One region of the Ramlibacter sp. MAHUQ-53 genome, then DNA from elsewhere that is predicted to be linked to it. Evidence: riboswitches for the same ligand, from Rfam matches in the RefSeq annotation. Region 1 holds a riboswitch; the other holds the start of a gene.
The links. Region 1 has a riboswitch for S-adenosylhomocysteine ahead of ahcY (adenosylhomocysteinase). Riboswitches for the same ligand answer to the same signal wherever they lie in the genome.
Positions count from the first base shown of each region.

Region 1 (7,133 bases):
ACCCGCAGCTTGCCCGCCGCCACCAGCGAGGCGAAGCCGGTGGAGTCGGCGGCGGCCATGAGGTGGCCGCCCGCCAGCGCCTGCATCAGGTCGGCGCTGCCCTTGTATGGCACGTGATTGAGCTGCAGCCCGAGGCGCTGCGCGATCAGCTCGGTGGTCAGGTGCGGGCTGGTCAGCGTGCCGGTGGAGCCGTAGGACAGCTTGCCGGGGTTGGCGCGGGCGTAGGCCACGAAGTCGGCCCAGGTGCGGATCGGCCCGTCGGCCGGCACCACGATGCCGAAGGCGTAGCCGGTGAGGTTCAGGATGTAGCTGATGTCCTTGACCGGGTCCCAGGTGATGCGGGTGGTGTAGGGCAGGCGGAAGACCCCCAGCGGGATCTGCGCCAGCAGGTAGCCGTCGGCCGGCGCCGTCTGCAGGGCCTGGGCCGGCAGGGTGCCGCCGGCGCCCGGCTTGTTCTCCACGATCACCGGCTGGCCCAGCACCTTGCCGGCGTTGTCGGCCAGCTGGCGCATGGTGATGTCGGTGGGGCCGCCGGCGGGGAAGGCGATCTGCAGCTTGACCGGCCGGCTCGGGAAGTTGTCGGACTGCGCGCGCGCGGGCAGGGCGCTCAGGGTGGGAAGGGCCGCCGCGGCAGCGGCCCCTTGGACGATCAGGCGTCGGCGCATCGGTGTCTCCAGGAGGTCCGGACCCTCGCATTGGAGGGTCGGCCCCCCGGGGGAACAATCCGGGAACACCCGGACGGCGCGGCCTGCCCCGGCGCGGCGATCAGCCTTGCAGCGCCAGGCCCGCGTGCTCGCGCAGCGGGTGGAAGTGGATCTTGGGGAAGCGCTCCTGGGCCAGGCGCACGTCGTAGGGCGAAGTGCACAGGAAGGCCAGGGCGTCCGCCGCGTCCAGCGCCATGCGCTGCGGGTAGGCGTCGCAGAAGGCGCGCAGCTCCTGGGGCGTGTCGGCGGTGATCCAGCGCGCGCCGGTGTACTGGCAGCCCTCGAGGCGGATGTCGGCGTCGTATTCGGCCTTCAGGCGGTGCTGCACCACTTCGAACTGCAGCTGGCCCACGGCCCCCAGCAGCATGGCGCCGCCGGCCTGCGGGCGGAACACCTGGATCGCGCCTTCCTCGCCGAGCTGGGCCAGGCCCTGCTGCAGCTGCTTGGTGCGCAGCGGGTTGCGAAGCAGCACCGTCATGAACATCTCCGGCGCGAAGAACGGCAGGCCGGTGAACTGCAGGTTGGCGCCATCGGTGATGGTGTCGCCGAGCTGCACGCCGCCATGGGTGGTGAAGCCGATGATGTCGCCGGCGTAGGCTTCATCGACCGCCTCGCGGCGCTGCGAGAGGAAGGTCACCACCGAGGTCGGGCGCAGCTCCTTGCCGGTGCGTTGCACCTTGAGCTTCATGCCCGGCGTGTACTTGCCCGAGGCCATGCGCACGAAGGCGATGCGGTCGCGGTGGTTGGCGTCCATGTTGGCCTGCACCTTGAACACCACGCCGGCGAAACCGGGGTCGTCGGGCTGGATGGTCTTCTCGACCAGCTGCTTGTTCACCACCAGCGAGCTCTTGCGGGGCTGCGGCGCAGGGGCGAGGTCGACCAGGGCGTCGAGCACCTCCATCACGCCGAAGTTGTTCACGCCGGAGCCGAAGAACACGGGCGTCTGCTTGCCGTCGAGGAAGGCGGGGTGGTCCCAGGCGGGCGAGGCGCCCACGGCCAGCTCCATGCTGTCGGCGGCGGCGGTGTACTCGTCGCCGAAGCGGGCCTGCAGGGTGGCGGCGTCATCCAGCGGAATCGTCTCGAAGTCCTGCGGGCGGCGCTCGCTGCCGGACTCGAACACCGTCATGGCATTCGTGCGCAGGTTCATGATGCCGCCGAACAGCTTGCCCTTGCCCACCGGCCAGGTCATGGGCACGCAGGGCATGCCCAGCTCGCGCTCCACCTCGTCGAGGATGTCCAGGGGCTCGCGCACCTCGCGGTCCATCTTGTTGACGAAGGTGATGATGGGGGTGTTGCGCTGGCGGCAGACCTCGATCAGGCGGCGCGTCTGCGCCTCCACGCCGTTGGCCGCGTCGATCACCATCAGGGCGGCGTCGACCGCGGTCAGCACGCGGTAGGTGTCCTCGGAGAAGTCCTTGTGGCCGGGGGTGTCCAGCAGGTTGATCACGTGGTCGCGATACAGCATCTGCATCACCGAGGAGGCCACCGAGATGCCGCGCTGCTTCTCGATCTCCATCCAGTCGGAGGTGGCGTGGCGCGAGGCCTTGCGCGCCTTCACGCTGCCGGCGATCTGGATCGCGCCGGAGAACAGCAGCAGCTTTTCCGTCAGCGTGGTCTTGCCCGCGTCGGGGTGGGAGATGATGGCGAAGGTGCGGCGACGCCGGGTCTCGGCGGCAAACGGTGAGGCGGACACAGGGAAGAAACTCCGTCGGGACGGCAGGTTGCCAGGAGACTGCAGGGCGCCTGCAGCCGAACCCCCGATTGTCGCCGATGCCCTGGCCGGCGCCCATCCCGCCGGGCCGCCGGCGCGGGGCGGCCGCGCCGGGAGTCCCGCCTCAGCCCCGCCTGAGCCAGGGCGTGAGGACCTGCCCGAGTTCGGCCGGGGTCGCCACGGCCAGCTGGTCGAACCCGCACGCGTGCGCCGGCTTGTCCAGGCGCCAGCCCTTGAAGGCGGTGGCGTCGCGGAAGCGCCTGCCGGTCAGGTGCTCGTAGCTGACCTCGCACACCCGCTCGGGCCGCAGCGGCTCCCAGCGCAGGGCCTTGCCCACATGCCAGGCGCCCTGGTTCTCCGGGGTCTGCACCTGGTCGCGCCAGGGGTGGCCCTCCAGCGCGTTCTCGCGCAGGGGCGCCAGTTCGGCCACCAGCGCGCGCCGCATGTCCACGGTGAAGGTGGCGGCGGTGCCCACGGGCTGCAGTACGCCGGCTTCGTCGTACAGCCCCAGCAGCAGGGAGCCGACGGCCTCCTGGCGGTCGGTGTGCCAGTGGAAGCCGGCGACCACGCAATCGGCGGTATGGGCGTGCTTGACCTTGAGCTGCGTCCGCTTGGCCGGCTGGTAGGGCGCGTCGGCCGGCTTGGCCATGACGCCGTCGAGGCCGGCGCCCTGGAAGCGCGCCAGCCAGTCCTGGGCCACCGCCCGGTCCGCGGTCTGGGGGGTGAGGTGCAGGGGGGACTTGGCGGCGGCCAGCAGGCGCTCGAGTCGGGCGCGCCGGTCCTGCAGGGGCAGGGCCATGGTGCTGCGGCCGCCGGCGGCCAGCAGGTCGAAAGCGACGAAGGCGGAGGGCGCCTTGCGGGCCAGGAACCCGATCAGGGACTCGGACATCTGGATCCGCTTCTGCAGCGACTCGGCGTCCAGCCCCTGCGGGCCGGAGACGACGATCTCGCCGTCCAGGATGCAGCCCTTGGGGAGCTGCTCGGACAGCGCCTTCTCCAGCTCGGGGAAGTAGCGGTTCAGGGGCTTGAGGTCGCGGCCCTGGATCACCACGCCCGCGGGCGTGCGGAACACCAGGGCGCGCAGGCCGTCCCATTTGGGCTCGAAGAGGAAGCCGTCGCCCTCGGGCAGGGCGGGGGCCACCTTGGCCAGCATGGGGTCGATCGGGGAGGCGGGCATGTTCACTGCGGTCATGCCCCGCTTTTACCACTGGCCCGGGGCGGCCCGCACCGGGGCGCCGCACTATAGTCCCGTCATGCGCCTGATCCCCGCCCTCCTCCTGGCGGCCGCCACGGCCGCCAGCGCCCAGTCCGCCCCTCGTTCCGGCGAGGCCATCGTCCGCGACGCCTGCATGGCCTGCCACGGCGAGGGGTTGCTCAAGGCCCCCCGGCTGGGGGACCGCAAGGCCTGGGCACCCCTGATCCGGGAGGGCCAGCCGGCCCTGACCGCCACCGCCTGGACCGGCATCCGCCAGATGCCCCCCAAGGGCGGCCGCGCCGACCTGAGCCTCGAGGAACTCGCCCGGGCGGTCGCCTACATGGCCCGCCAGGGCGGCGGCAACTGGCCCGACCCCGACGCCGCCACGCTGGCGCGGATCGAGGCGGCGGTGAAAAAACGCGAGGCGCGCGGGGCCAAGCCCTGACACGCTAAAATCGGGGCTTCATCCGAGGAGCGTTGCAGCACGTCCCGTGCGAGGCTCGGATTCCATCTCTTGCAACGACGCTCACCCACGCTGTCCGTGCGGTGAGGCCTCCTCCCCCGGCTGGCGTGGCCTTCAGTTGAACCTGACTTGGAGCCACCCATGAACGCCATCCTCAAGCCCGCAGCCACGACCGACTGCGCCATCGCCGACCTGTCCCTGGCCGACTGGGGCCGCAAGGAAATCCGCATCGCCGAGACCGAGATGCCCGGCCTGATGGCCATCCGCGAGGAGTTCGCGGCCAAGCAGCCCCTCAAGGGCGCGCGCATCACCGGCTCGCTGCACATGACGATCCAGACGGCGGTGCTGATCGAGACGCTGCAGGCGCTGGGCGCCGACGTGCGCTGGGCCTCGTGCAACATCTTCTCCACCCAGGACCATGCCGCCGCGGCCATCGTCGCCAACGGCACGCCGGTGTTCGCCATCAAGGGCGAGTCCCTCGAGGACTACTGGGACTACACCCACCGCATCTTCGAGTTCGGCCCCAAGGGCTCGGCCACCGAAGGCCCCAACATGATCCTGGACGACGGCGGCGACGCCACCATGCTCATGCACCTGGGCAAGCGCGCAGAGAGGGACCCGAGCGTCCTGACCAACCCCGGCAGCGAGGAAGAGCGCATCCTGTTCGCGTCCATCAAGGCCAAGCTGGCCGTCGATCCCACCTGGTACAGCCGCAAGAGCGCGCAGATCCTGGGCGTGACCGAGGAGACCACCACCGGCGTGCACCGCCTGAAGGAAATGTCGGCCAAGGGCACGCTGATGTTCCGCGCCATCAACGTCAACGACTCCGTCACCAAGAGCAAGTTCGACAACCTGTACGGTTGCCGCGAATCGCTGGTGGACGGCATCAAGCGCGCCACCGACGTGATGATCGCCGGCAAGGTGGCCCTGGTGGCCGGCTATGGCGACGTGGGCAAGGGCTCGGCCCAGGCCCTGCGCGCCCTCTCGGCCCAGGTCTGGGTGACCGAGATCGACCCGATCAATGCCCTGCAGGCCGCCATGGAAGGCTTCCGCGTGGTGACCATGGACTGGGCCGCCGACAAGGCCGACATCTTCGTGACCGCCACCGGCAACAAGTCGGTCATCACCTACGAGCACATGGCGAAGATGAAGGACCAGGCCATCGTCTGCAACATCGGCCACTTCGACAACGAGATCGACGTTGCGACCCTCGAGGCCAAGTGCCAGTGGGAGGAGATCAAGCCGCAGGTGGACCACGTGATCTTCGAGGACGGCAAGCGCATCATCCTGCTGGCCAAGGGCCGCCTGGTGAACCTGGGCTGCGCCACCGGCCACCCGAGCTTCGTGATGTCCTCCTCCTTCGCCAACCAGACGATCGCGCAGATCGAGCTGTTCTCGCACCCCGAGGGCTACGACGTGGGCAAGGTCTACACCCTGCCCAAGCACCTGGACGAGAAGGTCGCCCGCCTGCACCTGAAGAAGATCGGCGCGCAGCTCACCGAGCTGAGCGACGAGCAGGCCGACTACATCGGCGTGCCCAAGCAGGGCCCGTACAAGCCGGACACCTACCGCTACTGATCGCGCAGGCAGCGGCATGCGCGCCGACCAGTTGCTCGTGGACCGCGGGCTGGCCACCAGCCGCTCGCAGGCGCAGCGGCTGATCGCCTCGGGCATGCGCTGGCTCTCGCGCGAGGGCTGGAAGCCTGTCGCCAAGAACGGCGAGGAGCTGCCCGCCGGGTGCGAGATCGAGCTGGCCGACGACGCCGAGGTGCGCTATGTCTCGCGCGGCGGCCTCAAGCTCGCCGGCGCGCTGCGCGCCAGCGGCCTCGACGTGGCGGGCCGCGTGTGCCTGGACGTGGGCCAGTCCACCGGCGGTTTCACCGACTGCCTGCTGCAGCAGGGCGCGGCCCGCGTGGTGGGCGTGGACGTGGGCCACGGCCAGCTGCACCCGCGCATCCGCGGCGACGCGCGCGTCGCCTGCCTGGAGCGTATCAATGCGCGCCACCTCGTGGCGGCGGACCTGCCCGAGGCGGCCTACGGCTTCATCACCGGCGACCTGTCGTTCATCTCGCTCACGCTGGTGCTGCCGGCGCTGGCGCCGCTGCTGGCCGAGGGCGGTGACCTGCTGATGCTGGCCAAGCCGCAGTTCGAGCTGCAGCCGGGGCAGGTGGGCAAGGGCGGCATCGTGCGCGATGCGTCGCTGTACGCCGAGGTGGAGCGCAGGCTGCGCGTGTGCTGCGAGTCGCTGGGGCTGCGCGTGGCGGGCTGGTTCGACAGCCCGATCGCCGGCGGTGACGGCAACCGCGAGTTCTTCATCCACGCCCGCCAGGGCGGTTGACCCTCGATTCCCCGATTGTTCGAATTGCGAGAAGGAGAAGCCGATGCTTCCCATCAGCCTTGAGTTCTTTCCCCCCAAGACGCCCGAGGGCGCGGCCAAGCTGCGCGCCGCGCGCCAGGCCCTGTACGCGCTGAAGCCGGAGTTCTGCTCCGTCACCTTCGGCGCGGGCGGCTCGACGCAGGAGGGCACGCTGGCGGCCGTCACCGAGATCATGGGCGAGGGCGTGCCCGCCGCGCCCCACCTCTCGTGCATCGGCCAGACGCGGGCCAGCATCCGCGAGCGCCTGGCGGCCTACCGCGCGGCCGGCGTGCAGCGCATCGTCGCCCTGCGCGGCGACCTGCCCTCGGGCTACGGCATGGGCGGCGAGTTCCGCTATGCCAGCGACCTGGTGGCCTTCATCCGAGAGGAGACGGGCGACCACTTCCACCTCGAGGTGGCGGCCTACCCGGAGGTGCATCCGCAGGCGAAGTCGCCGCAGTCGGACCTGGAGGCCTTCGCGGCCAAGGTGAAGGCCGGCGCGAACTCGGGCATCACGCAGTACTTCTTCAACAGCGACGCCTACTTCCGCTATGTCGACGACCTGTACAAGCTGGGGGTCGACGTGCCGATCGTGCCGGGCATCATGCCCATCACCAGCTCCACGCAGCTGATGCGGTTCTCCGATGCCTGCGGCGCCGAGATCCCACGCTGGATCCGGCTGCGCCTGCAAAGCTACGGTGACG
Region 1 covers NZ_JBQWTS010000013.1:52,929-60,061, forward strand. Annotated here, with positions in the region: gene ACT80S_RS17300 (tripartite tricarboxylate transporter substrate binding protein) at 1-665, opposite strand, end outside; gene ACT80S_RS17305 (peptide chain release factor 3) at 766-2,397, opposite strand; gene ACT80S_RS17310 (ATP-dependent DNA ligase) at 2,540-3,607, opposite strand; gene ACT80S_RS17315 (c-type cytochrome) at 3,669-4,055, shown strand; S-adenosyl-L-homocysteine riboswitch at 4,074-4,145, shown strand; gene ahcY (adenosylhomocysteinase) at 4,215-5,651, shown strand; gene ACT80S_RS17325 (TlyA family RNA methyltransferase) at 5,668-6,411, shown strand; gene metF (methylenetetrahydrofolate reductase [NAD(P)H]) at 6,455-7,133, shown strand, end outside.

Region 2 (7,133 bases), on a different contig from region 1:
GCCACCGTTGCTTGAAGCCCAGGTCCTCATGCTCGGAACCGATGGTGCGGCGCACGAGCGAGCGGGCCCCGTCGCAGCCGACCACGTAGCGGCCACGCAGGCTGACGAGGCGGGCGTTGGCGGTGTCCTCGGCGCGCACGACGACATGGTCCCCCCGCTCCTCGAGCGCGTAGACATCATGCAGGAGGAAGGACTTCGCGCGCGGCGAGCCGGCGAGCCGGGCGCGCAGGATGCGCTCGAGGTCGGGCTGGTGGAACATGTAGTCGCTCACCCAGCCCGAGGGCCCCTTGGCCCCCCCGCGCTTCCACTCCATCAGCAACTGGCCGTCGGCGTCGACGAAGCGCATGCCCGTGGTGATGCCGCATTGCGGCTCCATCTCGTCGGCGACGCCGATGCTTTGCAGGACCCGCATGATCTCGGCGTCGAAGTGGCCAGCGCGCGCGAGGTGGTAGACGCTGGCCTCGCGCTCGAGGATGGCGACCGACAGGCCCTGCTGCACCAGCAGGTTGGCGAGCGTGGCGCCAACAGGGCCATACCCGACGATGACGACGTCGAACAGGCCGGAATCGTGGGGATCCATGGGGCGGTCCTGACAGGCGATGTCTGTCAGTCGAGTTTGATGTTGAGGTCCGTGATCAGCTTGCGATAGAGGTCCTGCTCGCCGCGGATCTGGTCGGCGAAGGGTGCACCGGCCAGGTAGGCTGACTGCACGCCGGCGGGCAGCCGGGTGCGCAGCTCGGGCCGGGCCGCGGCGTTGCGCAGGGCCGTCGACAGGCGCGCGGTGAGGGCTGGGGGCACGTTCTTCGGCGCGAAGATGCCGAACCAGCCGGCCTGGTCGTAGGCGATCTTCAGGTCACGGGTGGTGGGCACCTCGGGCAGGTCCGGCAGGCGGGCGTCACCGACCACGGCCAGGGCCCGCGCGGTGCCGGCCTTGACGTGGGCGATGTTGGCGGGCTCGGAGTACACGTCGATACGGCCCGCCAGGAAGTCCTGGAGGGCCGGGCCCATGCCCTTGTAGGGAACATGCAGCAGCTTGAAGCCCGCCGTCGATTGCAGCGCCTCCATGCCCATGTGCAGCAAGGTGCCCTCGCCGGGCGAGGCGTAGCTGTACTTGCCGGGGTTCTGCCTGGCCAGCGCCACGAACTCGGCCCAGGTCTTCGCCGGGAAGCCGCTGGACACGGCGACCACCAGGTTGATGGTGGCGATGCGCGCCACGGGGGTGAAGTCCGAAGGCGCGTAGGGCGCCTTCCGCACGAAGGGGGTGATCGACATCATCGCGGTGGTGCCGAGCAGGAAGGTCGTCTGGCTGTTGCTCCGCGCCACCGCGTCGGCGGCGATGAAGCCGGCGGCGCCGGGCTTGTTGTCCACGACGATGGGGACCTTCAGTTCCTGGGAGGCCGCCTCGGCCACGGCACGGGCAGTCGCGTCGAGTGCATCACCCGGCGGGAAAGGCACGACCAGGGTCAGGGGGCTGTCCGATTGGGCCTGGGCAGAGAGCGCGAGGCCCAGCAGGGCCGCGGCAGCAAAGGATCGACGCTTCATGGGGGTGTCTCCTAGGAGAAGGGGAGACTGTGCGACGCCAATCATTTATTTGCAATATATGGGAAACCCTCAGTCTTTGACGCCAAGCCCAATCATTAGACTGGGTTGCGTTTTCAACATTTTTGCCGCCATTTGAAAATTCAATAAATCATAGGCGAACGTCACCGCGCAGGGGCTCGAGCGCGGCGCTCAAAGCGTCCGACGCGAGGCGCATCTGCTCGAGCAGCCCTTCGCGGCTCAACACCTTGGCCCGGGCGCTGGAGAACACCAGGCTCACGCTGCCAACCACGGAGCCATCGGCCATCACGGGCACGCCCAGCCCATGGAGGCCGGGATCGAGTTCGCCGTGGCTCTCGCTGAAGCCCTGGCGACGCAGGGCCTGCATGTGCCGCCAGAACGCGAGCCAGTCCTCGCCCAGCCCGCTGGCGGCGATCTCGGCCTGGCGGGCCGCATGGATCTTCAGCAACTGCGCCCGGCTCATGAAGGGGAGGATGGATTTGGCGACCGCGCCGCGGAACAGGGGGTGCTGCCGGCCGCGGGTGTACGAAACGTTCAGGGACTCGACGCCGGGGACATGCAGCACGTTGATGATGTGGGAGCCGTAGACGTTGGACAGCAAGGCGTCGCAGCCGGTGGTCTGGGCCAGGCGCTGCAGGATCGGCAGGCCCACCTTGCCCACCGGGTCGGAGGTGCGCATCACGTACTCGAGCTCGATCACGCGCGGCCCGAGGACATACATGCCCCCGGTCAGGCGGGTCAGTAGGCCGGCTGCCGAGAGTTCGCGGATGTAGCGGTAGCCGCTCGAGGTGGAAAGCTGCAGGTGCTCGCAAATGGCATCCGCCGTCCAGTTCGCGTGCCCCTCGTCGAACAACTCGAGGATCGAGAGCATCTTGCTGAGGCTGGTGGCCATGGCGGTCGGCGGGCGTCGGGCACCGGCACATCCCGGCTGGGCAAGTCTAGCAACCTGACCCGACGGCTCTCTGCGAGGCCGGCACCGCGTCGTGCCGCGGGCCGCGGCCTCCAGCGGCACGGCAGCCTCAGAGATTCGGCGCCAGCAGCCGCTCGAGCTGCGCCACCTCCTCGCCGCGGCGGCGGGCCAGGTCCTGCACCTGGTCGTCGCCGATCTTGCCGACGTTGAAGTAGGTGGCCTGCGGGTGGGCCAGGTAGAAGCCGCTCACGCTGGCGGCCGGCGTCATCGCCAGGCTCTCGGTCAGCCCCATGCCGATTTCCTGCGCCTGCAGCAGCTCGAACATGCCGCGCTTGGCGCTGTGGTCGGGGCAGGCCGGGTAGCCGGGCGCGGGACGGATGCCGCGGTACTTCTCGCCGATCAGGTCCTCGTTGGACAGCGCCTCGTCCGCCGCATAGCCCCACAGGTCCTTGCGCACGCGCTCGTGCAGGCACTCGGCGAAGGCCTCGGCCAGACGGTCGGCCAGGGCCTTGAGCATGATCGCGGAGTAGTCGTCGTGGTCGTCGAGGAAGTACTGCTCCTTCTTGTCCACGCCGATGCCGGCGGTCACGGCGAAGACGCCCACGTAGTCCTTCGCCACGCCCTTGGGCGCGACGAAGTCGGCCAGGCAGCGGCTCGGGCGCATCACGCCGTCCACCGCCTGCTTCTCGGCCTGCTGGCGCAGGCCGTACCAGGTCATGGCCACCTGCGAGCGCGACTCGTCGGTGTACAGCTCGATGTCGTCGTCGTTCACGGTGTTGGCAGGCCACAGCCCCATGACCGCATTGGCGGTGAGCCAGCGGCCCTCGATCAGGCGCTTGAGCATGCGCTGGCCGTCGGCGTAGACACGCACGGCCTCGGTCCCCACGACCTCGTCCTTCAGGATCGCGGGGAACGGCCCGGCCAGGTCCCAGGTCTGGAAGAACGGGCCCCAGTCGATGTACTTCGCGAGCTCGGCGAGGTCGAAGTTGCGGAACACACGCCGGCCGATGAACTTCGGCTGCGGCGGGGTGTAGGCCGACCAGTCGATCGGCGTCTTGTTCGCGCGCGCCTTGTCCAGCGGCCACAGCGGCGCCTGCTTCTTGCCGGCGTGCTGCTGGCGCACCTTCTCGTAGTCGGCGTTCACCTCGTCGATGTACTTGGCCGCCTGCTCGGACAGCAGGCTGGTGGCCACGCTCACGCTGCGCGAGGCATCGGGCACGTAGACCACCGGGCCCTCGTAGTGGGGCGCGATCTTCACCGCCGTATGCACGCGGCTGCAGGTGGCGCCGCCAATGAGCAGCGGGATCTTGCGCAGGCGGAAGTGCTCGTCCTTCTGCATCTCGGCGGCGACGTACTGCATCTCCTCCAGCGAGGGCGTGATCAGGCCCGACAGGCCGATGATGTCCGCGCCCTCGACCTTGGCCCGCGCCAGGATCTCGTGGCAGGGGACCATCACGCCCATGTTCACCACCTCGAAGTTGTTGCACTGCAGGACCACGGTGACGATGTTCTTGCCGATGTCGTGCACGTCGCCCTTGACGGTGGCGATGACGATCTTGCCCTTGGCCTTGACGTCCTCGCCGGCCGCCTCCTGCTGGCGCTTCTCCTCCTCGATGTAGGGGATCAGGTGGGCCACCGCCTGCTTCATCACGCGGGCGGACTTCACCACCTGGGGCAGGAACATCTTGCCCTGGCCGAACAGGTCACCCACGATGTTCATGCCGTCCATCAGCGGGCCTTCGATCACGTGCAGCGGGCGGCCGCCCTGGGCCAGCACGTTGCGGTAGGCCTCCTCGGTGTCCCCGGTGATGAAGTCGGTGATGCCGTGCACCAGCGCATGCGACAGGCGCTGTTCCACCGTGCCGTTGCGCCACTCGTTGCGCTTGCTGTCGTCCTTGGCCGCGCCCTTGGCCTGCTCGGCGATCTCCACCAGGCGCTCGCCGGCGTCGGGCCGGCGATTGAGCACCACGTCCTCCACGCGCTCGCGCAGGGTGGGCTCCACCTCGTCGTAGACGCCGACCATGCCGGCGTTGACGATGCCCATGTCCATGCCCGCCTGGATGGCGTGGTACAGGAACACGGTGTGGATCGCCTCGCGCACCGGGTCGTTGCCGCGGAAGGAGAAGCTCACGTTGGACACGCCGCCCGAGACCTTGGCGCCGGGCAGGTGCTGCTTGATCCAGCGGGTGGCCTCGATGAAGTCGACCGCGTAGTTGTCATGCTCCTCGATGCCGGTGGCGATCGCGAAGATGTTGGGGTCGAAGATGATGTCCTCGGGCGGGAAGTCGAGTTCGTCCACCAGCAGCCGGTAAGCCCGCTCGCAGATCTCGATCTTGCGCTGGTAGGTGTCGGCCTGGCCCTTCTCGTCGAAGGCCATCACCACGGCGGCGGCGCCATAGCGCTTGATCAGCTTGGCCTGGTGGCGGAACGGGGCCTCGCCTTCCTTCAGGCTGATCGAGTTGACGATGGCCTTGCCCTGGATGCAGCGCAGGCCGGCCTCGATCACCTCCCACTTGGAGCTGTCCACCATGATCGGCACGCGGGCGATGTCGGGCTCGCTGGCGACCAGGTTCAGGAAGCGCACCATCGCCGCCTGGCTGTCCAGCATGGCCTCGTCCATGTTGATGTCGATCACCTGGGCGCCGTTCTCCACCTGCTGGCGGGCCACGGCCAGGGCCTCCTCGAACTGGCCGTTCAGGATCAGGCGGGCGAAGGCCTTGGAGCCGGTGACGTTGGTGCGCTCGCCGATGTTGACGAACAGCGTCTTCTCGCCGACCAGCACGGGTTCGAGGCCCGCGAGGCGCATGGGAGGGACGGGAAGGGTGTCGGGATGGGGAGCGTCGGTCTGCATGTGGACTCACCTGGCGGGGAAACACGGGGCTAGGTGAGCGCGGTTGGATTCCTCAAGCCTGACGCCGGGCGGGCCCGGCGCTGCAGCGCTCCTTGAGTGGACCGGCATTTTACCGGCTGCGCCGCGGGCGGGACAGGGCAGGCAACTCGACCGGAGTGGTTGTTACGGACCGGTCTTGCCCGCAGGAACCCGCCATGTTCAAGACCACCAGCCAACGCTTCCTCGCCCCCACCCTGGTCCACGCCGCCCAAGTGGCGACGCCCCGGGCCGCCAGCTCGTCGTCCTCGCTGACCTCGCTCAACTACGCCCTGTGCAGCCGCCTGTCTGACCTCGACCCCCACCACCCCTCGGCCCACCGGGCCGATTCGATCGAGCGCCTGCACGAGGAGTTCGCCGAGTCCCTGGCGGAGGAGTGGCGGGCCCTGGGGTCGCAGGCCCGCTCCGGCCTTTCGCCCGAGGAGCAGGACACCCTGCGCCTGAACCGCACCATCAACGCCAACCTCTCGACGACGCTGGAACACGCGCCCCGGCTGCTGCGGGCCTTCACCCCCGATGCCGACCCCGACGTGCCGGGCCACGCCGCGCTGAAATCCGAGTCGGGCAAGGTGTTCTCCCGCATGGTGCAGCACCCCACCCGTCGGGCGCAGGCCATGGTCTATGCCGCGGCCACCCGTTCGGGTGACCACAAGGCCCTGGGCATCCTGCTGCCCACCCCGCAGGAGCGCCGCGAGGTCGAGCGCATGCGCGAGCAGGCCGGCGACCGCGGGCTGGACCTGCGCACCGTGGTCCAGCTCCGCGACTACGCCCACTTCGCCACCGGCTCCTTCAACTTCTACCGGGCGGCCTCCATCCTGAAGACGATGCATGCCACCTTGGACGTGGCCCTGCTGGTGGAGGACGTGACGGCGCCGTTCACCGAGGCCATCGAGCGCCTGTGGGCCTTCCCCGACGCCCGCGTGACGGGCGACGACGTGCACAAGGGGTGGGTGGGCACCAAGGCCCTGCCGCTGGCACCCGGCACCGGATTCGAATTCAGCCGCCCCATCTCGGCCACGGTGCGGGCGGAGGGCAGCTACGTGCTGCGGGTCACGCCCGACTTGCGCAGCTACAACGTGCACCTGGTCATGCGCGGCGGTGAGGGCCAGCGGGTCAAGGCCGTCCACTTCAGCCTCTACAACGCGCTGTCCACGGTGCACGAGGGCGAGGTCATGGTGCTGCCGAACCAGCGCTTCGTGGTGAAGTCGGCCACCGAGGAGGACGTGCGGGACGGCCAGTCCCTGCAGCCGGTCACCCGCTGCATCGCGCAGAAGGTGGGCGAGCCCCACGTGCTGTGAGGCCCGCGCCGCGCCCGTGCCTTACGCGGCGTCCCTGTAGAAGAAGTCCTTGCGCACGCTGCGAGCGGCCAGCGGCGCGACGGCCTGGCCGATGGCGGCGATGTGCTCCGGCGTGGTGCCGCAGCAGCCGCCGACGATGTTGATCAGCCCCTCGGCCGCGAACTCCCGCAGCAGGCGTGCCGTGACCTCGGGGGTCTCGTCGAAGCCGGTCTCGCTCATGGGGTTGGGCAGGCCGGCGTTGGGGTAGCAGCTGATGTAGGTGTCGCCGGCCACCTTGGCCAGCTCCTGGATGTAGGGGCGCATCAGGGCCGCGCCCAGCGCGCAGTTCAGGCCCACGGCCAGCGGCTTCGCATGGCGCACCGAGTACCAGAAGGCGGTGACGGTCTGGCCGCTGAGGATGCGGCCGGAGGCGTCGGTCACCGTGCCGCTGATGATGATCGGCAGGCGCTCGCCCGATTGCTCGAAGTACTCGTCGATC
Region 2 covers NZ_JBQWTS010000006.1:169,886-177,018, reverse strand. Annotated here, with positions in the region: gene mhpA (bifunctional 3-(3-hydroxy-phenyl)propionate/3-hydroxycinnamic acid hydroxylase MhpA) at 1-580, opposite strand, end outside; gene ACT80S_RS11255 (tripartite tricarboxylate transporter substrate binding protein) at 607-1,542, opposite strand; gene ACT80S_RS11250 (IclR family transcriptional regulator) at 1,691-2,452, opposite strand; gene metH (methionine synthase) at 2,580-5,276, opposite strand; S-adenosyl-L-homocysteine riboswitch at 5,350-5,421, opposite strand; gene ACT80S_RS11240 (hypothetical protein) at 5,516-6,655, shown strand; gene ACT80S_RS11235 (homocysteine S-methyltransferase family protein) at 6,677-7,133, opposite strand, start outside.
Region 2: another riboswitch for S-adenosylhomocysteine. It lies ahead of metH (methionine synthase); the one in region 1 lies ahead of ahcY (adenosylhomocysteinase).